2 linked regions of the Luteolibacter yonseiensis genome follow. The protein of the gene in region 1 interacts with the protein of each later gene in a pairwise test. Links are inferred from orthologs where the notes say so. Each region holds a gene or a part of one and is shown on either strand. Other genes may lie near its edges. The genes, in order: ruvC and ruvA.

Region 1 (11,839 bases):
CGATTTCGAAATTGATGCCGGACTTGCCGGAGGCTTTGAAAGCTTCCGCGAGCTGGGGAACCAGCTTGGCTCCCAGAGTGTCGGAGCCCTTGATGCTGATGGTCTGGGCGCCTGCGACGGATACCAGTGCCGCGGTGATGGAAATGAGGATGTTCTTCATGATCTGACCAATGTTCTTCACTCCTGAACATCCTCAAAATTTAATCCGTGACGGAATTGTCACAATGTCCCTCCGCAAAAAAACCACCCGGGGCCGAAGCCCGCGGGTGGTTGAAATCTTACGGAAGGGAGGGAGATTATCCGTTCGCGCGACCGGTGTAGGAGTTGTCCTCGGTCTTCACGTTGATCCTCTCACCGACGTTGATGAAGAGAGGGACTTGGACGACCAGACCGGTCTCCATGACCGCAGGCTTGTAAACGTTGTTCGCGGAATCGCCTTTGACGCCTTCCGAGGACTCGGCCACGGTCATCACCATGGTGAGTGGCAGATCCACGGCCACGACGATGCCGTCCGCGACCATGAGGTTGTAGAGCTGGCCTTCGATGAGGTAGTTCTTCACTCCTTCGATGAGGTCCTCATAAACCACGGCGTCCTCGTAGGTGTTCGGGTCGAGGAAGTGGTACCCGCTGCTGTCCTTGTAGGAGTATTCGTGCGGGGTGCGCTCGAGGATCACGCCCTCGATGCTGTCGTTCGAAGTCATGCGGAGGTTGAAAACCTTCTTGGTCGCGACACTGCGGATGGACATCTGCACATACGACGCCATGCGCGGAGGAGTCTTGAGTTCGTGGTCGATCACGAGACAGACTTCGTTGTTGTGGCGGACGGCGTGTCCCTTGCGGAGGTTGATGATGGGTGTGCTAGCCATGATTTGTGGGTGGGGGATAGGCCGCGCCGCCCTTCGAGGCAAGCACGGAGTTGAGGATTGTGGCGTCGCGGCGTCTCTGTCGCGACTGATTCTGATGCGATTCCGCAGGTTTGTCTCAGTCCTGCTGCTCCTTGATCCAGTGGACGATCTTGTTGTCCTCGTTCCCGGAAGCCCACAGATGGCGGAGGAAATCGGCCGGGTGGATGTCACCGTGTTTCTTGAGGAAATTCCGGTCTCCACCGCATCCGAACATGAGGTCCGGATCAAGCTCGCCATGGAGCTTGGCCCGGCCCTTCGCGAGGATGCGCGGCAGGTAGGCCATTCCTTCCAGTTCCTCGCCGAACGTCGGGATGTCGTCGCGCGTCAGTTCCTTGTCACTTGGAATGCCTTTCTGCACGGTATGGAAATAGTCGCGGCGGACGGCGGCGACGAGCAGGGCGGTGGAGATCGTCGGCTCTCCCTCGCTGCCGAAGTCCTCGACGAAGTCGAAAAATTCACGAGGCTTGCAGCCGATGCTCGCGAGGAATCTGGCTTCCTCGCAGCTGTAGTATTTTTCGAAGTCGGTGTCGCCCTCCTGGTATTTCGCGAGACAGCGGTCGAAGAGGGCGAGAAATTGGTCGTTCCAGGTCATGGTGGTAGTAGAAGGGGGAAATCAGTCCTCCGCATGCTTTTTCTTCACACATGGCGCGATCGCGTCAATGGCGGCCAACAGTCCTTCATCAGGCATCGGGGATCTGAGCGCGTCGAGCGAATCATCAAGCTGCGCGACCGTGCGGGCACCGATGATCGATGAGGTGACGGCAGGGGAGCGCAGCGACCACTGGATGGCGAGATGGTTCAACGGCGTGCCATGCGCCGCCGCGAGATCGCCCAGCGCGCGGATTTTCTCCTGCTGCGCCACGACCTGCTCGGCTTGGAGGAATCCCTCCGAGCGGGCGGCGCGCGAACCCTCGGGGATGCCCGCCACATATTTCGGCGTCAGCATGCCCTGCGCCAGCGGGCTGAAAACGACGCAGCCGATTCCTTCCTCCAGCAGGTAGTCCAGGATACCCTCGGTTTCCGGCCAGCGGTTGAGGATCGAGTAAGGCGGTTGATAAATGAGGCAGCGGATGCCCATGTCCTTGAGAATTTTCACCGCCTTCTTCAAACGCTTGAGCGGATACTTCGAGAGTCCCACATAGAGTGCCCTGCCGCTGTGAACCGCCGTGGCGAGCGCGGACATCGTTTCCTCCAAACGGGTGTTTGGATCCGGACAGTGTGAGTAGAAGATGTCCACGTAGTTCTGACGCAACCGTTTCAACGACTGGTCGAGCGAAGCCAGCAGGTGCTTGCGCGATCCGGCCTGTCCGTAGGGTCCGCTCCACATGTCATGGCCGGCCTTGGTGGTGATGACCAGTTCGTCGCGATGGCTGGCGAAGTCCTCCACCAGGATGCGGCCCACGTTCTCTTCGGCGGATCCCGGAGGCGGACCGTAATTGTTGGCGAGGTCGAAATGGGTGACGCCCCGGTCGAACGCCCGGCGCATGATCCTGCGCGCTTCCTCGAAGTCGTCCACGTGGCCGAAGTTGTGCCAAAATCCGAGGGAAATTTCCGGAAGCAGAAGTCCCGAATCACCGCAACGCCGGTAAGGCATGCGGCCATCATAGCGCGCTGGATCAAACATGGCCGGTAAGCTGTCCGCATTTCCGACGATTGCCAAGCTCAAGAGAGCGTCGGATGTTAGGAATTTTCCACCGCTTGACGGGCACGGTGCGAGGGCAAAGCCTGGCGGCAGGGACTGATGGCGGAGAGGGTGGGATTCGAACCCACGTTAGGTTTCCCTAAGCCGGTTTTCAAGACCGGAGCCATAAACCACTCGACCACCTCTCCTGATGCGATGTCGCGGGAGGGGTATGAATGGCCACCGCATGGGTTTCAAGAAAAACTCTGTAGGAAATGAAGATCATTCCAAGGCCTTGAGGTAGGCATTGCGGAGGGCGATGCTTTCAAGATTCTTCCGGTAGGTGAGGGGGGCCGTGTGCTCCGCCTTATCGCGGAGGATCAGGCTGTCGTTTTCCAGCGTTTCCAAGCGCGCCTGCTCGATGGAGATGCGGATGTCGAGAGCAGCGAGTGTCGCCTGAAGTTCTTCGGTGATTGCAGGAGAGGTCGATCGCATCAAATGCTCGCTCAGTTCCAAACGATCAGATCTTTTTATGTTTAAAGCATCCGATTGAATCGCAATTGCTGCCGCGGCCTGTGTGTAGTTGTTTTGATCCTCGTCGGCGACGAGGGAGGTCTCTTCGGCTTCCCTACGAGTGATTAAAGCTTTCGTATTGATTGTGGCGGCGGACCAGCGCTTTTGATTAAGTTTTAATGAATTTATGGATGTTTTTATATTTTCGTAAGCAGTAGTGGAAGAGGTGAGAAGTTTTTCGGAGGCTTCAACGTTGCCGCGGTTTTGAACGATCGTTTGTTCTGCGGGCTGAATCTTTGAGGAGGCTTCATTAACCAGTTTTCCGGCTTCTTCCGAAGTGGTCTGGGAAGCGGTAATTTGGGCTGTTTTATGCGCTTCAATCAATCGTTTGAGTTCGTTTTCTGACTCGCTGAGCGTATTTCTCGCCGCATCTCTGGCAGCGGTTTTTTCTGCGAGGTCTTTTTCGGATTCGGTGAGTTTTTGTTCCTGGTTGTTTATGGTTGAAGCGATTGTTTGAATTCGCGTCTCAATCAGTGAGGGGTTGTTTTTGATCTCGGTTAGCTTCTTTGAATCGGATGTTTGAAATGATTGTATGTTTCCGAGAGCGTCCCCGACAAACGCTTGTTTGCCTTCGAAATCAAGAGCGATGGCAGTGGGGAGGGCGGGGAGGTTTTGAACGAGATCGCGGGCGTGGCTGAAGTCCGGTTTCCAGAATTTGACCTTCATGTCGCGACCCGCGGAGACGGATGAGCCATCGCGGGCGAAGGCGAATGCAGTGACGCCACCGGGATGGGCGTCGATTTTTTTCACCTCGCTCCCGCCGTTCATTTCCCAAAACCGGAGGGTGCCGTCTTCGGATGCGGTGGCGAGAATGTTGGAGTCCGCGCGAAAGGCGGTGGCGGAGATGGCGGCCTGATGGGCGCGCAGGCTGTGGAATTCATTTCCGGATTCGCTCTCCCAGACGAAAACCCCGCCATTGCGGTCTCCGCTGGCGAGGAGCACGCCGTCGGACGAAAGATCGAGCGCGGTGATCCAGTCGGTATGTTTCTTGATGGATTTGACCAGCTCCCCGGTGCCGGTATTCCAGATTTTCAGCAGCCGGGATGGACCGCCGGTGGCGACAATGTCGAATCCGGGCCGGATGTCGGCGGCGAGGATGCTGTCGAATTCCTTGGCAGCGGTGAGCAGTCGGCTGCCGTTCGTGATGTCAAAGGTGATGGTGACTCCGGATTTGCCCGGCACTCCGCCTCCGACGATCAGGTAACGGCCGTCCGGAGTGAATGCCAGCGAGACAGGATCTCCTTCCGGAAAGGGGAGGATACCGGCAAGTTCGAGGCTGTCGGTATGGTAGAGCAGCACCTGGCGCTGCCCCGTGGCGGCCAGTAGCGGTGCCCAAGGAGAGCAGGCGAGCGCATGAACGGCCGCCGGGCGTGCGGTGATCACCGGTGGCTCGAGAAGCAGGTGCTCCGGCATGGGGGGCGGGCCGTCCGGTTTTGCGGCGGGATCGGACCGCAAGGTTGTTTCAAACTTGGGTTTGGACGCCTTGCGGGCCGAGGAGGATTTGTTTTCGAGAAGGCCTCCTTCTATCCAGCGTTTGAGGGTGTCGATCTGGGCGCTTGCCAGCTTGTCTCCCTCGGGCGGCATCTTCTTTTCGGAAGTATGCTGGACCGATCCCATGAGCATGCATCCCACGTCGCCCGGTTCGACGATTTTTCCACCGGATCCACCCTTCATCGAGGCCGCATAGGTGGAGAGATCCAGTCCGCCCTTGGCTTTGTCCGGATTGTGGCAGTTCAGGCAGGACTGCTGGAAAATCGGGAAAACGTGGTCGTCGTAGGTCGTCTTTTCCTGAGCGGAGGACCAGGAGGCGAGGGCGGTGAGGATGACGAGGGAACGAGGCATTCAGGGAAATCGGACGGAGATTCCCGTGAATACGGATGGGCGGGGGGAGTGTTTACGAAAGAATTCTTTGACGGCTTGCCGGCACGCGAGTGGAACTCCTGTCGATCTGTCCGGCACGCGAGGGGGTTGAGAGCAGACGGGGTTGCCTGTTTGTCGTTGTCCTATGGTTTTTACCGTTGCAGCCGGGTCAGCCGGAGTCAGGCCCTCCGACGGGTCAGCGGGCGGGAGCTTCGGCAAAGGTCCGGGCCTGGTTCCGCTTCCCGACCTCTTCCGGCATCCAGGTCCAGGGATTCACGCCTTTCTGGGTGAAGACGGCGAGGCCGATGACGCCGACATTGCGGGTGTCGCCGTGGCGGAGATTCGCATAGGAGTTTGAAACGCTTGAAAACTTGAAAGCTGCGACCGTGCTGCCGCTGGTGCGGAATCCTTCGATTTCAAGCGTGCTTCCCGGATTCACGATATAGCCGCGTTTGGAAAACGAGGCGGTCTTGCCGTCCATCACGTCCAAACCGTCCACGCTGGCGACGATTTCGAGGGCGGATTTCGAGCGGTTGCGGACGACGATGGTGTAGGTGGAGTTGGGGATGCCTTCGACGATGCGGCGTGGGTTGGTTTCGTAACTTGCAAATAGCCAGCCATTATAGCCCTCGTTGTAGCTGTCGAGAAACCCGGTACGTCCTTTCACACCCCACTCCACAAGTTCCCCCGCCGCGGTTTGCATTCCTTTGACGCGATAGGTTTCAGAGGTCATCGCCTTGATGCCCTTGCTGTCGTTGTAGTAAATGGCACTGATCCCCGCGGGTTTTGACGAAGCGCGGACAAAGGACTGATTGCCAAGGACGGACGTTTTTTCATTCCCCCAACCCGTAGCGAGGCCGGGACGGGCCTCTTCCCGGATGGAATCGGATTCGCCCGCGTTCCGTTGTCGGGCGGCCGAGGGGATGTTAGGGGAGGAACATGAAAAGAGGCCGGCCAAGGCGATGATCCCGGCTAGGAGGCGGGTGGGGTTGTGTTTCATAGTGCTGGAAAAACAGCATTTGGGAATCGGGCTGTCAAATTTAAATGCATTAAAAACAGCATTTAAATTGCATATTTTCCAGCATCTGGAAGATTGGCCGCGTGAAACGATTGGAAGACGGGCAGATTTCGAGAAGGGAGCGGCAGGTGATGGACATCCTGTTCCGTCTGGGCAAGGCCACCGCCGAGGAGGTTATGAAGGAACTGCCGGACCCGCCGAGCTATTCGGCGGTGCGGGCGTTGCTGGTGACTCTGGAAGGGAAGGAGCTGGTGAAGCACTCCAAGGATTCCCGGCGTTACGTTTATGAACCGACAGTGCCGGAGAAGAAGGCCAAGCGCACGGCGCTCAAACAGCTCATCGCCACGTTTTTCGAAGGGAGCCCGGAAAAGCTCGTCGCGTCATTGCTGGATCCGCAGGACCAGAAACTGAGCGGCGAGGAGATCGACCGGATCAGAAAGCTGATCGATGGAAAGGAATGATCACCATCGGTTCCATCTCCCGGGCCACCGCTTCCGAGGCATTCCCTTTCCTGGCTGAGAAATTCCCGGGACGGAGGAACGCGATCAAGGACTTCACCCATCTGGCTCCGGATTTCGTTTTTTGGATTTATCCGGATGGAACGCTATACGATGCGAAGGATGCCCATCGCAAGAATGTGCCGAAGGGGTATGAACACATCCTCAAGGATGAGCCGGACTACGGCGGTTTTTTGCGGGGCCGCGTGGCTTCCAACTTCGGTGACCAGTTGATCGTGATCTATTGCCGGCCGGAAGCTCTGGCCACGGATCGGCTGAAGATGGAGCAGTTTCTCGACGGCATTTCACAACTGCCTGTTCCTCATGCGGCGGACGCGCTGGTGATCAGTGACAATGCCGACATCTACGGGCTTGTCGCGGACATCGAATCCCGACTGGAACAAATTGAATAAAACAGACCATCAACCCGTCATTCCCTGATCTGTAGATCATGATAGCGATTCTCAGCTTCTCCACCATTGCCGCGCTGTTGGTGTTTGCCACCGGTAGGCGGGATCAGGCACGGGATCCGAGGCTTACCGTGCTTGTGCTGGGATTGCTGGCGGTTTTTCCCGTGTTGTGGCTTTTGCTGCCGAAATACAGTGTTCCGTTGGAGGTATCCGCAGGTGGTGGTGAGGCGGGGTTCCCGTGGATGAAGCTGCTGTTCTCGCTGTGGGCGGGAGGGTTTTTGATCAAGTCGGTGCAACTGGTGGTCGCGGCGTGGGAGATTTCGCGGTGGCGGCGACGCTCGGTGCTCATCAGCCGGCAGGATGGAGTGGAGATCCGGCGGCTCGATGGCCTGCGCGGACCAGTGGCTGCGGGGGTGTTTCGTCCGGTGGTGTTCGTTCCGGAAGCTTGGGACGGGTGGTCGGATGATTGCCGACGGATGGTACTGGAACACGAAATGGCGCATCATACCCGGCGTGATCCGCTGTGGCGCTGGATTGCTGAAATCTCCTGTGCTGTCAATGGAGGGAATCCGCTCGTGGGCTGGATCGCCCGGAGGCTGACGATGCAATGCGAGGTGGCGTGCGATGCGGCGGTGTTGAAAAATGGTGTTCCTGCCAAGGATTACGCGCATCTTCTGTGTGATTTCGCGGAGAAGCGGGCATCGGGAAAGCTCGCGCTTTCGATGTCCACGTCCTCCTCATTGGAAGATCGGGTCCGACGGCTGATGATACCCCGCCGGCAACTCGGGGCGGCTGGCATTTTCACCCTGGTGGCACTTGCGGTGATCGTCGCGGGTGGCCTCGCAATTTTCACCGCCGCGCCTGAAGCATCCCCGGTGACTTCAGACGAGGTCGAACTGAGATGGTCGGCGAATCCTTTTCCGGGCGGAAACTGAACCAATCACGCGTGTCCTTCTTCCGCGTCCATGACGTCGAAGAAGGTCTGGATGTCGTCACGGTCGGCGAATCCGGCCTCGGCCTTGGATTTCTCGAAACCGGTTGTCGCCGGATCACGCCAACCGCGTTTGGTGAGGAATGCGTTCCAGACCTCGATCTGCTCGGCGCTGGGCTGTTGTCCGTGTTTGAAACACCAGTCCAATATCTCGTCGTCGCTGCCGCCCTCGAGCACGCGTCCGCTCAGCGCTTCAAAGTCCACTCCGAGGAACTTGCACAGGCGGTCATCGAAGGTGCGGTTGCCCGGGACGATTCCGACGTGGTAACCTTCCGGCAATTTCCCTTCGGCATTCAGCCGGATCTTGTCAATGACGCGGGCGAGAACGACGATGCCGCCGGTCTGGTGGCGGGGGCTGCGGATGGGGAAACTCATTGGGAAAATGGTTAAGTTTGCTGAATTGTGGACTGAAGGATAACCGGCCTCCCGATCTTCTGACAATCCTTATTCCATAGGGGAAAAGGCGGTGTGTTCGGGAATGATTGAATCGTTCGTTTGACATCGCTGTTTCATCCGCTTGAGTCGGCACCGCCCATGCGTGAAATGACCATTCCCGAGTCCGGATCCAAAAGGAAATTGCTTGATGCCGCCGAGCTGCTGTTTGCCGAAAAAGGATTCGAAGCCGTTTCCGTCCGCGACATCACCCAATACGCGAAAACGAACGTCGCCGCGGTGAATTACCATTTCGGCAGCCGCGACAATCTGGTGGCCCTTGTCATGATGCGCTACATGACGCCGGTCACCGAGGAGCGGATCGAGCGCCTTAACACGCTTGAGAAACAATGGGGGAAAAAAGCCATTCCATTGGAGGAGATCATCGACGCGCTGGTGCGCCCGCTTGTCGGACAGGTGAAGAAATCCGAACTCGCCGAACGTTTGTTTTACAAGCTGACGGGCCGGATCTGCGCGGAGCAGGGCAATGGCCTGCCGCTTCAGGTCGAGGAGCAATTCCGCCAGTCCGGTGAACGGTTCAGCAAGGCGTTTGCGAAAGCCCTGCCCACCGTGCCGATGGAGGAGCTCGCGTGGCGCATTCATTTTGTCATCGGCGGCATGATCCACATGCTGACGCATCAGGAAATCCTTTCGCGCGTGAGCGGAGGTGTCTCGGGGGCGCCGTCGATGGAGGTCACTCTCAGCCGCTTCATCCGTTTCGCCGCCGCGGGATTGCGCGAGGGGACCCAGAAAGCTGGGGTGACCAAGGGTGAACCGGCCGAACCGGTGGCGGAGTCTGTGCCGGAAATCGAGGAAGAGATCGAAGAGGAAGTCGACGACTCACAAGGGATGTTCAATTTTTGAGCGATGCCGGAGGGGGAGCTCCGGAGGGAGGGCTCCCGACCGCTACGCGTCGAACAGCGCGCGCAACTCCTTTTCGATCGCCACAGCCGCTTCAGCGACGGTGATTTCCCGACCAGCCTCGTCGGCCAGGCAACTCATGCTCACGCCATCGATTCCACAAGGGGTGATGGCGAAGAACGGCGGGAGGCTTTCCTTTGTGATGTTGATGGCGAAGCCGTGCATGCTGATCCATTTCCTGACTCCCACGCCGATGGAGGCGAGCTTGCGGTTTTCCACCCAGACTCCGGTCAATCCCTCGCGTCGTCCCGCATCGACTCCGAACCGGTGGCAAGCCCGGATGAGAGCGTCCTCCAGCTTGCGCAGGTGCTCGTGCAGGTCCTTGCCGCGCGAGGTGAGATCGAGAATGGGATAGCCGACGAGCTGTCCGGGGCCGTGGAAGGTGGCTTGGCCGCCGCGGTTGATTTCGTGGACGGGGTAGGGGAGCGAGTTCGGGTTCCGCAGAGATGATTGGTCGCGCAGGCGCCCGATGGTGTAAACGGGCTCGTGCTCCAGAAGGAAGATCGTGTCCCGGCCCGAGCCGTCGAGGATGGAGGCGACCTGGGTCTCCTGAAGGCGGAGGCCGTCTTCGTATCCGATGGGGGCGGGGAGGTGGATGATTTCTAACATGATCAGACGAGGCGGCGTTCGAGGAGTTTTGCTTTGAGCGGATCGGAAGCCTGCAGGTGGGCCATTCCAATGGCGAGGGCGTCCGCCGCGTCCGCTGGCGGGGTTTCGGAAAGACCGAGAATGGCGCGGACCATGAAGGCGACCTGTTTCTTATCGGCGTTGCCATTGCCGACCACGGCCATCTTCACCTTTTTCGGAGAATATTCGTAAACCTTGAGCCCGTGGTCGGCGGCGGCGATGAGGGCTGCGGCGCGCGCGGCTCCCATGGAGATGGCGGTCTGGTGGGATTGGACATAGATGATCCCCTCGACGGCGATCTCGTCCGGTTGGAACTTCGTGATGATGTTCACCAGATGAGTGCGGATCGCCGACAACGCGGCGGATTGGGCGATGGCTTTCGGGATGGAAATGACGTCGAAGGCGAGCACCGTCGGCTTGCGCGGATCCCCCTCAAGCACGGCGTAGCCGGTGTTGCGGACGGCGGGATCGATGGAGAGGATGCGCATGGGATATTGTTTGAGAAATCCGGGTCAGGCCAGGTCATCGAGTGTCCGGGTGATCCATTCCGGATTGCGACGCAGGTCTAAAACAGCGTTCACAAATATGGAATCTGCGGAAACGCTGTAGTAGATGCCATAGGGAAAACGCTTCGAAAGGAGGCGGTGGAAGCTTCCGAAATGTATCGCATGGATGCCCCCATACAATTGGAGCGAATCAATCTCTGAATAGAGCGTTTCCAAAAAGCAGTCTCCAAGTCCGCTTTCCCGGGATTCGTAGAAATGGAATCCGCTCCTCAGATCGGCAAGGGCGGAGGGCTGAATCGAAATCCTCACCGTAACTCGTCACGGAGTAGTTTTTTGGCCATTTCCCAATCGAGGTAGGTTTCCTCACCGGACGAAATCAGGCGGGTCCTCTCCGCAAGCACTTCGCCGTGCCAGTCCGGGGATGGGACATCATTCTCGCCGTTTGACAGATCATGCCAGAGATTTTCCATGAGCCTCAGTTTCTCCGAGGTGGTCATTCGTCCCAAATCCAAGGTCACTGCCATGCTTGATTCCTACCCGAACCAGGCTGAAAATCAACGTCTCTTTTTCCCACCGCCGCCGACCTTCTTGCGGCGGACTGGCTTGATCGGGGAATCGTCGAGCAGCGCGGTGTAGATGTAGTTGAAGTTTTCCAACTTCCGGCGCGGGATTTCCTTATCGATGAAAATTTCCACGGACTTCGCGTAATCCAGTTCGTCCGCGGTGAGAATGGTGAACGCGTCGCCCTCGGCGGACGCGCGGCCGGTCCGGCCGATGCGGTGGACGTAGTCCTCGGCATTTTCCGGGACGCGGTAGTTGATGACGTGGGAGACGCCGGAAATGTCAATGCCGCGGGCGGCCACATCGGTGGCGACGAGGATCTCGTAGTCTCCGGCCTTGAATCCTGCGAGGGCTTTCATGCGGTCCACCTGGTTGATGTCCGAGTGCATGGCGGCGACCTTCGGCTGGCCGGTGGACTTGATGAGCTGGGTGAGCTGGTCCGCTTCCTTGCGGGTGCGGGTGAAGATCATGACCGAGTGGTATTCGGTCTGTTTGAGGAGGTCGAGCAGCAGCTCGTCCCGCTGGTCCATGGCCACGGGGTAGAACGCGTGGGTGACGCTCGTCGGGATGGAGGTGCGGGCGATCTCGATGCTCTGGGGATCCGTGAGGCACCACTGGGCGAAGGTCTGGATGGCCGGTGGCATGGTGGCCGAGAAAAACAGCGTCTGGCGGCCTTCCCACGGGCAGAGATTGACGATTTTCCGCACCTGCGGGAGGAATCCCATGTCCAGCATGCGGTCCACCTCGTCCAGGATCAGCACCTTGATCTCACCGAAACGCATCGTGGTGCGGTAGAAATGGTCCACGAGGCGGCCCGGGGTGGCGACGACGATATCGGCACCGGCGGCGAGCGCTTCTGACTGGGCTCCAAGGCCGACGCCGCCGTAGAGCAGGGCGACCTTCATGCCGGTGTGCTT
Region 2 (11,846 bases), on another replicon or contig:
CTTCGAGATTCGCCACGAAACGGTCCGCCCCTCCCTTGCCAAAACCATCGATCACCCTGCGTTCTTCTCCAGCCAAAACCACATCCCCGGCAAACGCCAGACGGCACGTCGGCAAAGCCGCCGGAACACGCAGTGAAAAAACAGGCCGGGATTCCGCCAGCCGCGACAGCGCGACGATCTCAGGAAAACCTCCGAGATGATGGACCACGGCATCACCGCCATCCAACAAACCGAACGGTTCCCGATCCTCCCAAACCGCCGCGACGTGTTTCCCGAAATCGACGACCACCCCCCTCGCGATTTCTTCAGGTGTGATTTTCACCGGATCCTGAAGAGAAACACCTTCCGCCTTGGTCGCGAGCCGGGCGCGCAAACGTCCGGGATCGCCCCACGCCAGAGGAATGCCATTCCGCCGCCAGGCGTGGACGAAAAGGTTCGCGCAATCACCGCCCCAGCCGGTCTCCACCCCGGAAAGATCGCCCGCCCTCACGCCGGCGATTCCGAAAACATAGGGCATGCCGAAGCATTCCGACACGGCGCCACGGAATCCCTCCGCCGAGCGGATCCTCAGTTCGATGCGTGGCGTCGGAATCCAGCCCTCTGTTGTTTCCATCTCCGCCTCAACGAAAAATCTCCCGCCCGTGGGACGCCGCCATGCCGCGGGATCAAGCTGCGAATCACCGCTTTCACCCAAGCTACGACGTTTCTCGTAGATCCAGCGGGCGGGCGATTGCGAAAAATCCTTTCCAAGCCCGGTCTCAGGCAGCAGGTCATACGCGTCCCTCGCGGGCTCCAACAAAAACCAACGGGTCCTGCCGGTCGAGGCGGCGGAGGCTTCCGCCCTCAACACGGGTTCCCCGCCGAGCGGAAACCTCCACACCCCGTCGCAGTCGATCTCCCCATGATCCGGAACAATCCGTGCGGAAACGGACTCATCCGCCCAAGCGGCGGCGGACCACCGGCGGTTCCGATCGGCGATCCTCAAATCGTCCGCCATCATTCCCAGCTTCATCCGGAGTCCTGCGGAGATCTTCGCAATGTCCCAGCGTGGAACCTGATGCTTCAGTTCCGCCGCCTTCGACGAATCGTCCGGCCTGTCATCAAGCGAGGCATCCAATTCCAGAAAGGCTCCACGCGTGCGGCGCACGGCATCCACCGCAAGGCTGACGAGCGCGTCCGCCTCTTCATCGCCTCCAAGCCATGGACGGGAAACGGCGAAGGCGACACCGGCCAGCCCGGGCCAATCCATCGCCCGCTCCCAGATTTCTTCAAAGCGCGACACCCGGTCCGCCGGATTCATTCCCGCGAAGAAATCCAGGTCGATGGCGAGGACGACCTTGCGCGTTCCCGGCTGCCAGTCGCGGTAGCGTTTCAGGTCACAGGTTTCCCAGCGTCTTTCAAATGAGCCGGCTGAGCGCGGTTCGACCTCCAGCCGACCGTCCAGCGACTCCGTGGCATCAAGGGTTTTCGCCGCCCGTTCCTTGGCGGAAAGTTCCGGCGCGGCAAGCCACAACACACGATCCAACGGACGTGGCATCAGCGGTTCGATCCAGTTGAACGCCTGGATGCGTCCGGTCTTCCTCCAGTCCTCCACACGGGCGGCCCGCTCCTTTTCCGATGGCACCCGGCGCAATTGCTCGCGGATCTCCTCGGACCTCTCCGCCGCGGAACCATCCGAATGGGCATCCACCAGGACCAGAACGTGTTTCTCATCCAGATCGAAGTTCCGGATGATCCAGCCGGCTGTTTCCGCGTGGTTGTCAGCGATGAAAACCGGAAGCTCTTGTCCGGCTCGGACAAAACCAGCGAGAACGGCAATCAACACCAGGACTTTAGCGAACCGGTCCAAGTTTCGGTTTCTTGTCGAGTTTCACTTCCAACCAAACCCCGCTGACACAGAGGTCCTCGAATTTCGTCCCCGGCCACACATCTTCGAAAGTCAGCCTGATCTGCTTCACCGGCTTCACATACCCGATGACGGGAATGCGCCGCACATTGTTGGAATCGGGGACATCCACACCGAACGAGTGCTCTCCATTGAGAGTGACCCGTATCCGCTTCGGCCGGGCGTTCGCTTGGAACAAGCCGTCGCTTTTTGAATAACCCGGGCGGACCAGGATGGCGGCCAGGGGTTTCGGCGCCACGGGTTTCAACTCCAGCCATTCACCGGCACCGGTTCCCGGCACACCCTCGCTCCAGGTCTCCTGCCCCCACATGCTTTTCACTTTCCCAGCGCCATATGAATTGCCGTCCGCAGGAGGAAGCTCCGAACTCGCCCGCACTTCGTAATTGATATGGGACATCAGCCATTGGCTCCCCCGCTCCACGAAACGCGAGGTTTCGGAATCATTGTGTCCCGATATGGCTGGAGAGGCTTCGATTTCCATATCATCCGCCATGGAAGGTTCCAGATTCTCAAAATTCCATACCCAGTTTTCACCGTCTTTTTTGAACCGGTTCACCGGCTTGATCACCTTGAGTTCCCTTGGATCGATACCCGCCGGCTTTATGATGATGTGTCCCGTCCCGATGGTCCCCGCCCAACAGGCGGCGGTTGAAAGGCGATACCGGAACATTGCGGGGCTTTCAGAAGTATTGTCACTGACATTCCATTCCTCCGATGGATAATCACTGTCAAAACGGATCATCACGGGCTTCTCCTCCCCCGCCGAGAATGTGATCTCCGAGATCAGCCAGCCCGCGATCCCTTTGAAACGCTTGTCCCCCACCTCCTTTTCCTCACTTTGCCATTTCACGGCCACGGACTTTCCCGACGCGGTGATCAGGTAGTTTTTGCAATACTTCAGCGACTTGGTCTTTTCGGATGCGTCCTCGCCGACAGCAACCATCATGCTGGTATCGAACGACTCCTCCACCGGAAACCCGAAGCGCACCTTCACCTTTTTGTCCGTTTCATTCCGCATCAGGTAGCGCACCTCGACGTCGGCGGATTTCTGGCCCAGCCCGACAGTCAGCTTCTCATCCAGTATCCGGATTTTCTCCGTCTCTTCCGGTTCGAATCCCGCGACATCCCCCGCCCGCTCGACGCCACCCCGGAAGTAACCGCCGCCATTGGCGAGAACGGGTTGCAGGAACAGGGTGAAACAGATTCCCAGCCACACCTTGGTTTTCATTGTTCTCTTATCGGCGATCCGGACCGGTGAGTCAATTTTGAACGGGTTCCGGAACGAATCCGGAAAACATGCCATTCTAACGGGCTGGTTGGATCTTCGGTTTTTTGTCGAGCCTGACATGCAGTTTCACACCACTGACGCACAAGTCCTCATATTTGCTTCCCGGCCACACCTCCTTGAATGTCATCCGGAGTTTGTCCACAGGCTTTGAATAACCTTTGATCGGGATACGGAAGCTCTCCCTCCGGTCCGGAACATCAACACTGAATTGATATTCGCCATTCAGATCGATCGATATCTTTTTTGGCCGCGCGTTTGCCTGATAGTATTCCTCGCTGGAAGTGAATCCCGGCCAGATTTCAATCGCAGCCAGCGGTTTGGAAACCTCTGGAATGATTTCCAACCATTCGCCAATACCCGTCCCCCGGGCACCTTCGCTCCAAGCGATGTCCGGCCTGGAGGTTTTCACATTCTCCGCCTGATAGGAATGCGTCCCGTCGGCAGGCAGCGTCGAACTCGCCTTGATCTGGTAGTTCGCATGGGACATGGACCACCGTCCTCCGCGATTCACATATTCGGAACCGTCGGAGCTTCCAAACCGCACGGGGAACGTGTCAACCGACGGGCTGGCTTCCACCTCCATATCATCCGCCATGGCCGGCTCCAGATTTTCGAAATTCCAGACCCAGGCATCCCCTTCCTTTTTGAACCGGTTCACCGGCTTCAGGACTTTCAATTCCTGTGGATCGATCCCAGCCGGCTTGAGGACGATGCGACCGGTGGAGATGGTTCCCGACCAGCATGCCGCCGTGGAAAGACGGTACTTGAACAAAGAGGCACCTGTGGACGAGTCATCACTCACACTCCACTCCTTGAGCGGATAGCTGCTTTCAAAACGGATCATCACCGGCTTTTCCTCCCCCGGGGCGAATGTGATTTCGGAAATCAACCACCCGGCGAGGCCTTTGAACGGCTTCTGTTCTCCGGACTTCTCCTCGGCCTGCCATTTCGCGGCCGTGGACACCCCCGAAGCGGTGATGACATAGTTCCTGCAGTAGCCGGGCTGGTCCGGCTTCTTGTTTTCCACTTGGTCGGGCATGCCAAAGTCATTTTCGTCAAACGACTCCTCCACCGGGAATCCGAAGCGCACCTTCACCTTCTTGTCCATTTCATTCCGCATCAGGTAGCGCACCTCGACGTCGGCGGATTTCTGGCCCAGCGCGACAGTCAGCTTCTCATCCAGGATCCGGATTTTCTCCGTCTCCTCCGGTTCGAATCCCGCGACATCCCCCGCCCGCTCGACGCCACCCCGGAAATAGCCGCCGCCGTTCGCCAGAGCGGGCTGTGCCAGAAGGACGGAACCGGCTGCGAGCCATCTGTGGATTCTCATGATCGCGATGCTCGCCCACGCCACCAGGGAGTCAATTTCCGAATGGCGAGGCGCGGCGGCATGCTTACCACAGGATCAGTATTGACGCACCAAATCACATGTTCAAACTGACACCATGATAGCGAGACTGCGGGGCAAGGTGATCGAGGCGTATCCGAACCGGCTGGTGGTGGATGTGCAGGGAGTGGGATATGAGGTTTTCATTCCGCTTTCCACGTTCGACCGCCTGCACGCGGCGGAGGGCTTGCAGGTGGATCTGCGGACCCACCTTCATTTCAGCCAGCTCGGGCAGAAGTTGTTCGGCTTCGCGAGCGAGGAGGAGCGGGATGTGTTCCTGCTGTTGATCGACCGGGTGAGCGGCGTGGGCCCGACGATGGCGGTCTCGGTGCTGAGCGGGATGAATGTGAACGATTTCAAGAAATGCGTGGTCGCCGGGGATGTGGCGGGCCTTTCGAAACTCAAGGGGGTCGGAAAAAAAACCGCGGAGCGCATCGTGCTGGAGTTGAAGGACAAGGTCGGCGTGGTGGAGACATGGCAGGACGCCGCCGCAGGACAGGTGAGCGCGGGGGCGGCGGATGCCGAACTCGCGTTGATCGCGCTGGGCTACAAGCAGGTCGACGCGCGCAGGTCGGTGAAAAAGGTCCTTGATACCGACCCTTCCGCAACCACCGAAATCCTGATCCGCGGCGCGCTAAGAACGTTGCAAGGGTGAAGAATCCGACAAAAAAAGTCACCCAAGTGTGATTTTTTTGTTTCTTGTCAGACCGTATTTCACCGGACCAGTCTGAGTGACCGTTGTGAAATTATCATATTTCCGACGGCAAAAAACTCATTTTGAAATTTCAACATGTCTCACACCTCCCTGAATGAAAAAATCGGCCGCCATCGGTGGACCATCTGCGGACTGATCTTCGCCGCGACGACGATCAATTATCTGGATCGGAACGTCCTCGGGCTGCTCAAGAAGACATTGTCCGAGGATGGGGTTTTCGGAGCCACTCCGGGGGACCAGGAGCTGAACTACTCGACGGTCGTCATCTGTTTCCAGATCGCGTACGCGCTGGGGATGGTTCTCGCGGGCAGGATCATCGACAAGGTGGGCACCAAGCAGGGCTACGCCTACTCGCTCATCGGCTGGAGCCTCGCCGCCATCGGCCACGCCTTCGGCCACCACACATGGAGCTTCGGACTCTGGCGCGCGGCTCTCGGAGTCACCGAAGCGGGAAACTTCCCCGCTGCGAACAAGGCCATCGCCGAGTGGTTCCCGAAAAAGGAGCGCGCCTTCGCCACCGGATTCTATAACTCCGGAGCGAACATCGGAGCCATCGTCGCTCCGCTCTGCGTGCCGTACATCGCCTCGGCATGGGGTTGGGAATGGGCGTTCATCCTCACCGGTGCGGTAGGCCTGCTGTGGCTGTTCTTCTGGTACAAGATGTATGGATCACCGGCTGAGAAGCTGCGGAGCGGCAAGCTCCAGCAAGCGGAATACGACTTCATCCACAGCGACACCGACGAACAGGAAGCCGAGCGTGCGGACACATCCGGTGAAAAGGTTTCATGGTTCCGTCTGCTGAAATTCCGCCAGACGTGGGCCTTCTTCTTCGGGAAATTCATGACCGACCCGATCTGGTGGTTCTTCCTCTTCTGGCTGCCATCCTTCCTCGAGGGAGAGAACGCCCGCAAGGTGCGTGAATACATCGCCGCCAATCCGGGATTCGCCGGTGACAAGGCGGACATCCCGGGCGTCATCAGCTGGCCCTTCGCGGTGGCCGTGGTCTACACCGTCTCCACCGTCGGTTCCATCTTCGGTGGCTGGCTGCCGAAAAAATTCATCGATGGCGGCATGGATCCGAACAAGGCGCGCAAGCTCTCCATGTTCATCTTCGCCCTCTTCCCGCTCACCGTTCTTTTCGCATCCCGCCTGGGCGAGATCAATACCTGGCTCGCCGTCGCGACCATCGCCGTCGCATGCGCGGCCCACGCGGCATGGTCGGCGAACATCTTCACCACGGTTTCGGACATGTTCCCGAAAAAGGCCGTCGCCTCCGTCACCGGCATCGGTGGCATGGCGGGTGCGGTCGGAGGCATCCTCATCGCCCGCGCGGCCGGACTCCTTCTCAAGCACTACTCCGCGCTCGGCAAGGTGGAGGTCGGCTACGGAATCCTCTTCGTCATCTGCGGCTCGGCCTACATCACGGCATGGGTGCTGATGCACCTGCTGGTGCCGAAGTTCAAGAAGATCGTCCTCTGAAAACTGTTGGTAGGTTCCCTGCCATGATATTTGGAGACACCGCGGACTTTGCTATTGAAGCATACCATGAACCCCATGGCCCTCGTTTTGGCGGATTTGGCAGGATGTGCATCTACATCCAAGGCGTGTGCCTAGGCGATATCCGGGAGAATCATTGCTCATTGTTTCACGCCACCGACCGCATTCGGGCGGTGGCGGCGGACTTCCAGATCCTCTGGGATGAAAGCTTGGCCAGCTTGTCAGATACCGCGATATTTACCCTTATCGATAAAGAACTTTATGAGGGTGCGGCTCCCGGGCATAGAACCGGCCATACGACACGTGACTTCCTGACGAACACGGGTGAAATGTTTGATGGCGCGAAGACGTTCGTCGTCTTCCGGCCACCTGACCGGCTTCATATTCTGTTTCGGCTTCAAGATGACACGTTCGGTTCGGCTTCTTGCAACATCCAGACTTTTCGAAATGTCGCGGACGCCTACGTCGGTTGGTTTGAAGAGCAGGTGCGGACAACCGCTCCACCCTATTTCCCCATCAATCCGTTTGATTTGGATGAGAAAGTTCCGGACGAGGACTGACCATGCACCACAGGAAATGGTGGCCGCCCGTATCAAAATCAGGGGATGCCCAGTCTGCTTCGCAAGCGGGCCACCGCCCAGGTGGCATGTTCCGAAATCAACGGATCCTCATCCGCCGCGGCTTTCTCCAATGCGGGCAGGTCTTCCAGCGTGCCGGTGTTTCCCAACGCCACGCAGACGTTCCTCAGGAATCTCGGCCTCTTGATCCGTTTGATGGGAGACTTCGCGAAAAGGGCCCGGAAGCCATCGTCATCCAGATCGAGGAAATCCCGCAGGCGCTTTTCAAATACGGTGGTGCGCGCGTGAAAGGTGATTTCCCGGGATTCCACGGCGAAGCGGTTCCACGGACAGGCGTCGAGGCAGTCGTCGCATCCGTAGATCCGGTCGCCCATGGCAATGCGGAACTCCTCGGGGATGGCCCCCTTGTGCTCGATGGTGAGATAGGAGACACACCGCCGCGCATCCACCCTGCGGGGCGCGGTGATCGCCCGGGTCGGGCAGGCGGTGATGCATGCGGTGCACTTCCCGCAATGGTCGCCATAGGGTGGGTCCGGCGTGAGATCCAAAGTGGTAAGCAGTTCGGCGAGGAAAAACCAGGCGCCCATGTGGCGGTGGATCTGCACGGTGGACTTGCCATTCCATCCGAGCCCCGCGTCACTGGCGAAGTCCCGCTCCAGCACCGGCCCGGTGTCCACGTAGAACCGCTGCGTGCCGCCGAGCGTCCGCAGTTTCGCGTCGAACTCGCGCAGCCGTTTCTCGATCAGGTCATGGTAGTCGTTGTTCCATGAATAGCGGGCGATGCGGTAGCCGCCGGGATGGCCCTCGGGAAACGGGCTACGGCCCGGGTAGTAGTTCAGCGCGAGGCAGATGACGGATTTGCATCCGGCGAGCACCTCACGCGGATCGCAACGGCGTTCCGGAGTCCGCTCAAGCCACGCCATTTCCCCGTGCTTGCCCTCCGCGATCCACTCGCGGAACAGGTCCGCGTGGCCCGCTTCCTTCGCGGCGGCGATTCGGCAGTCGTCGAAGCCGAGCTCCGCCGCCCATGACTTGATCTGTTCGATCATCGGGTCACAGGTGTCCGGTGAAAAAGTAGCGCGCGCTCTCGAGGATGCCGGTTGCGAGCTCTCCGCAGTCCAGGCCGAGGATGTCCACCCTCAGGTGGGCCGTTTTTTCATAAAGCGGCGTCCTCACCTCCATCAGCGCCTCGATGCGCGCCCGTGGGTCGTCGGTATGCAGCAGCGGCCGGTCGCGGTTTTTCCCCGTGCGCTCGAGGATCACATCGACGGGCGCGTGCAGCCACACCACATACCCGAGGTGTCTCAACAAGTCCCGGTTGGCCTCGCGGCCGATCACCCCGCCGCCGGTGGAGATGATGCGCCGCGGTGCCGCCGGATCGCAGAGTTCTTCCAGCAGGCGCGTCTCCATGTCGCGGAACTTCTCCTCACCTTCTTCGGCGAAGATGGTGGTGATCGCCTTTCCGGCGCGGTGTTCGATGACATGGTCCATGTCAACCAGAGGGTAGCCTAGCCGATGATGGAGCTCGCGCCCGACCGTCGATTTCCCACTACCCATGAAGCCGATGAGAACAATGTTCTTCGGCGGAGGGTGCGATTCGTTCATGGCTAGACCCTACCCACTCCCGGCCACGGGGATAAACCGTAAAATGGCGCGCCGCTCATTTTGGCACTCCTCCGAAACCTCTGCCCGCCGTTTCATCGGTTTTCCAAAACCGAACTTGGTATGAACCATGCTTAATCCGGTGTGAAAAAACGGACAAACATTCATACCGCGCCGTTAAAATCCAACCACACCCACCGCCATGAAATTGTTGCCCCGCCTTGGATTCACCGCAGTTGCATTGCTCGCCATGTGCGGGTTCGCCAATGCCGCCCCCTTGAAGATCGCCTACTCCGACTGGCCCGGCTGGATCGCATGGGAGATCGGCGTGCAGAAGGGCTGGTTCAAGGAAGCGGGTGTGGAGGTGGATTTCCAATGGTTCGACTACGTCCCCTCGATGGACGCCTACGTCTCCGGAAAGGTGGACGCCGTCTGCATGACCAATGGCGACGCCCTCGTCACCGGAGCCACCGGCAAGCCCTCGGTCGGCATCATCATCAATGATTTCTCCAACGGAAACGACATGATCGTCGCCGCTCCCGGCATCAATTCGATCAAGGAACTCAAAGGCAAAAAGGTCGGGATCGAGGAAGGTTTCGTCTCCCACCTGCTCCTGCTTACCGGTCTCGAAAAGAACGGCCTGAAATCCGATGACGTCACGATCGTCAACACGCCCACCAACGAGACTCCGCAGGTGCTCGCCTCGAAGGCGGTGGATGCCATCGGCGCGTGGCAGCCGAACTCCGGCCAAGCCCTCAAGGCGCTGCCCGGCTCCAAACCGGTCTTCACGTCCGCGGACGCCCCGGGCATCATCTACGATCTCCTCTACGTCTCGCCCGAAAGTCTTGAGAAAAACAAGGACGACTGGGCGAAGGTGGTGAAGGTCTGGTACCGCATCGCCGCTTACATGAAGGCGGAGGAAAATCTCGACGATGTCCTGAAAATCCTTTCCGCCCGGGTGAAGATCTCACCGGAAGAATACGAACCCTTCCTCAAGGGCACCTATATCCTCACGCTGGATGAAGCGCTCAAGCGCTGGGAAACCGGTACCGGACTCGGCACCGTTTACGGCTCCTCCAAGGTCGTCAACGAGTTCAACCTCAAGTTCAAGGTCTACGAGAAAACCCAGGACGTCGCCAAGTACCTCGATCCCTCGCTGACCAAGGCCCTGGCTGGCAAGAAGGGCGAATGAACCTGTGAATCCCTCCTTCAGGACCATGCCGCATCCCGACACGTCGGCATGGTCCGTCCGCGCCTCCATCCCACCCGCCTCCGCCATTCATGACACGTCCCGGCATTCTTAAAAACTGGTTCCTGATCCGCCGGGATCTGCCACAGACGAGGAGGTTCGCCCTCTCGATCACCTCGTTCCTGCTTCCCCTCGCCCTGTGGTGTCTCGTTTCCTACGTCCCATGGATCTGGCATCCGGACGTGAAGATCGAACTCTCCGCCGAACGCGAGGGCGTGACCACGGTCTTCACCGCGGGCGATCACGTCAGCCGGAAGTTTTTCCCGGAATTCGCCCAGGCCGTCAGGGATGACAACGCGAAAGTGCTGGCGGCCAGAAGCGCCGGCACACCTGAAACGGGTGCTAAGCGGAAAAACCAGAAACTCCTCCGCCAGCTCGCCCCACTCGCCGTGGAGCATGGCTGGCTGCCCCACACCGAAGGACAGAACGACGCCGTCCTCTACACGCTCTGGCGCGACATCGCCACCGGTGCGAAAGTCGCCGTAAAGCCCGCGCTGACCGACGAGAATCTCGGGATCGTCCGGGAAAACTGGACCATCCTTTCCGCGGCATCGCCCACCTTCTCCTATCAGCTCCTGCCGGACGCGCCTCTGCTGAAACTCATCCCGCAGGGCAGGCCCGCGAATCCCGTCTATCTGCCCGCGCCGGATGAGGTTGTCAGGACCGGCCTGCGCGACTTCACCGCCGAGGTCCCCGCGGGAGAACTCACCATGGGGCAACGCTACAAGCGCTCCCTGCACGTCATTTTCATGGGCTTCATCTGGGCCTGCATCGTCGGCATCCCCATCGGCATCCTCTGCGGTGTGTTCGATTTTTTCTCGAGGCTCTTCGAGCCGTTCGTCGATTTCTTCCGCTACATGCCCGCGCCGACCTTCAGCACGCTGCTGGTCGCCGTGCTGCTCGCGGGGGATGCTCCGAAGATCGCGCTCGTCTTCATCGGCACCGTTTTCCAGCTCATCCTCGTCGTTTCCAAAACCACCCGGCTGCTCGATCCATCATTGCTGGAGGCCGCGCAAACCCTCGGTGCCAAGCCCCGCCAGATGATCACCCACGTGGTCATCCCCGGCATCCTGCCGAATCTCTACAACGATCTCCGCATCCTTCTCGGCTGGGCATGGACCTGGCTCGTCATCGCCGAACTGATCGGCATGAAAAGCGGACTGACCGAATTCATCGAAACTCAGGGCCGCTTCCGCAACTTCGACCGTGTTTTCCCCGTGATCATCCTGATCGGCCTCACGGGATTCATCATGGACCAGTTCCTCTCCTGGCTTCACGGCATCTTCTTCCCATGGGCGGGCAAGACCGGACCGCTCTCCCGCGCCATCGTCCAAGCCATGAAATGGCCCGTCCGGATTCTTTCCGCCGGCAGCCGCAAAAGCGCGCCACAACCATGAACACCGATCTCGCACTTCCCGACTACCGCGAGCAGACACCCGAGGTCGCCGCCCGGTTCTCCCGGCTCGTCGAGCGCCCCGTGGCCCTGCAAGTGAGCCATCTCACGAAAAAATTCGAAACCCCTCGCGGCATCATCACCGCGCTGGATGACGTCTCGTTTTCCGTGCACAAGCGCGAGCTTCTCAGCGTCATCGGACCCTCCGGCTGTGGAAAATCGACACTCGTC

Evidence for each region.
Region 2: the proteins of ruvC (region 1) and ruvA interact in binary tests that used the Escherichia coli proteins (3 or more experiments, as listed by UniProt). The link is inferred for Luteolibacter yonseiensis from one-to-one orthologs.

The regions. Positions count from the first base shown.
Region 1 is NZ_JAENIK010000012.1:112,308-124,146, forward strand. What follows is about bases 8,592-11,456. They hold ruvC (crossover junction endodeoxyribonuclease RuvC), read right to left. Parts: upstream 10,344-11,456; coding sequence 9,840-10,343; downstream 8,592-9,839. Other genes in these bases: JIN84_RS16335 (TetR/AcrR family transcriptional regulator), read left to right, coding at 8,592-9,171; lipB (lipoyl(octanoyl) transferase LipB), read right to left, coding at 9,214-9,837; JIN84_RS16350 (addiction module protein), read right to left, coding at 10,667-10,885; JIN84_RS16355 (DEAD/DEAH box helicase), read right to left, coding at 10,916-11,456. In the rest of the region: JIN84_RS16280 (phosphate ABC transporter substrate-binding protein), read right to left, coding at 1-160; JIN84_RS16285 (elongation factor P), read right to left, coding at 297-866; JIN84_RS16290 (DUF5069 domain-containing protein), read right to left, coding at 982-1,497; JIN84_RS16295 (aldo/keto reductase), read right to left, coding at 1,519-2,529; JIN84_RS16305 (WD40 repeat domain-containing protein), read right to left, coding at 2,809-4,512; JIN84_RS16310 (hypothetical protein), read right to left, coding at 5,156-5,959; JIN84_RS16315 (BlaI/MecI/CopY family transcriptional regulator), read left to right, coding at 6,061-6,438; JIN84_RS16320 (hypothetical protein), read left to right, coding at 6,435-6,887; JIN84_RS16325 (M56 family metallopeptidase), read left to right, coding at 6,926-7,819; JIN84_RS16330 (DUF5069 domain-containing protein), read right to left, coding at 7,825-8,250; more of JIN84_RS16335, read left to right, coding at 8,410-8,591; more of JIN84_RS16355, read right to left, coding at 11,457-11,839.
Region 2 is NZ_JAENIK010000008.1:156,628-168,473, forward strand. The notes cover bases 3,566-6,437. They hold ruvA (Holliday junction branch migration protein RuvA), read left to right. Parts: upstream 3,566-4,639; coding sequence 4,640-5,236; downstream 5,237-6,437. Other genes in these bases: JIN84_RS06880 (NADase-type glycan-binding domain-containing protein), read right to left, coding at 3,566-4,524; JIN84_RS06890 (MFS transporter), read left to right, coding at 5,372-6,437. Outside these bases: JIN84_RS06870 (CapA family protein), read right to left, coding at 1-1,825; JIN84_RS06875 (NADase-type glycan-binding domain-containing protein), read right to left, coding at 1,833-3,134; more of JIN84_RS06880, read right to left, coding at 3,211-3,565; more of JIN84_RS06890, read left to right, coding at 6,438-6,775; JIN84_RS06895 (hypothetical protein), read left to right, coding at 6,799-7,353; tRNA epoxyqueuosine(34) reductase QueG, read right to left, coding at 7,392-8,420; JIN84_RS06905 (shikimate kinase), read right to left, coding at 8,425-8,976; JIN84_RS06910 (ABC transporter substrate-binding protein), read left to right, coding at 9,176-10,165; JIN84_RS06915 (ABC transporter permease), read left to right, coding at 10,255-11,619; JIN84_RS06920 (ABC transporter ATP-binding protein), read left to right, coding at 11,616-11,846. UniProt on the Escherichia coli protein: The RuvA-RuvB-RuvC complex processes Holliday junction (HJ) DNA during genetic recombination and DNA repair.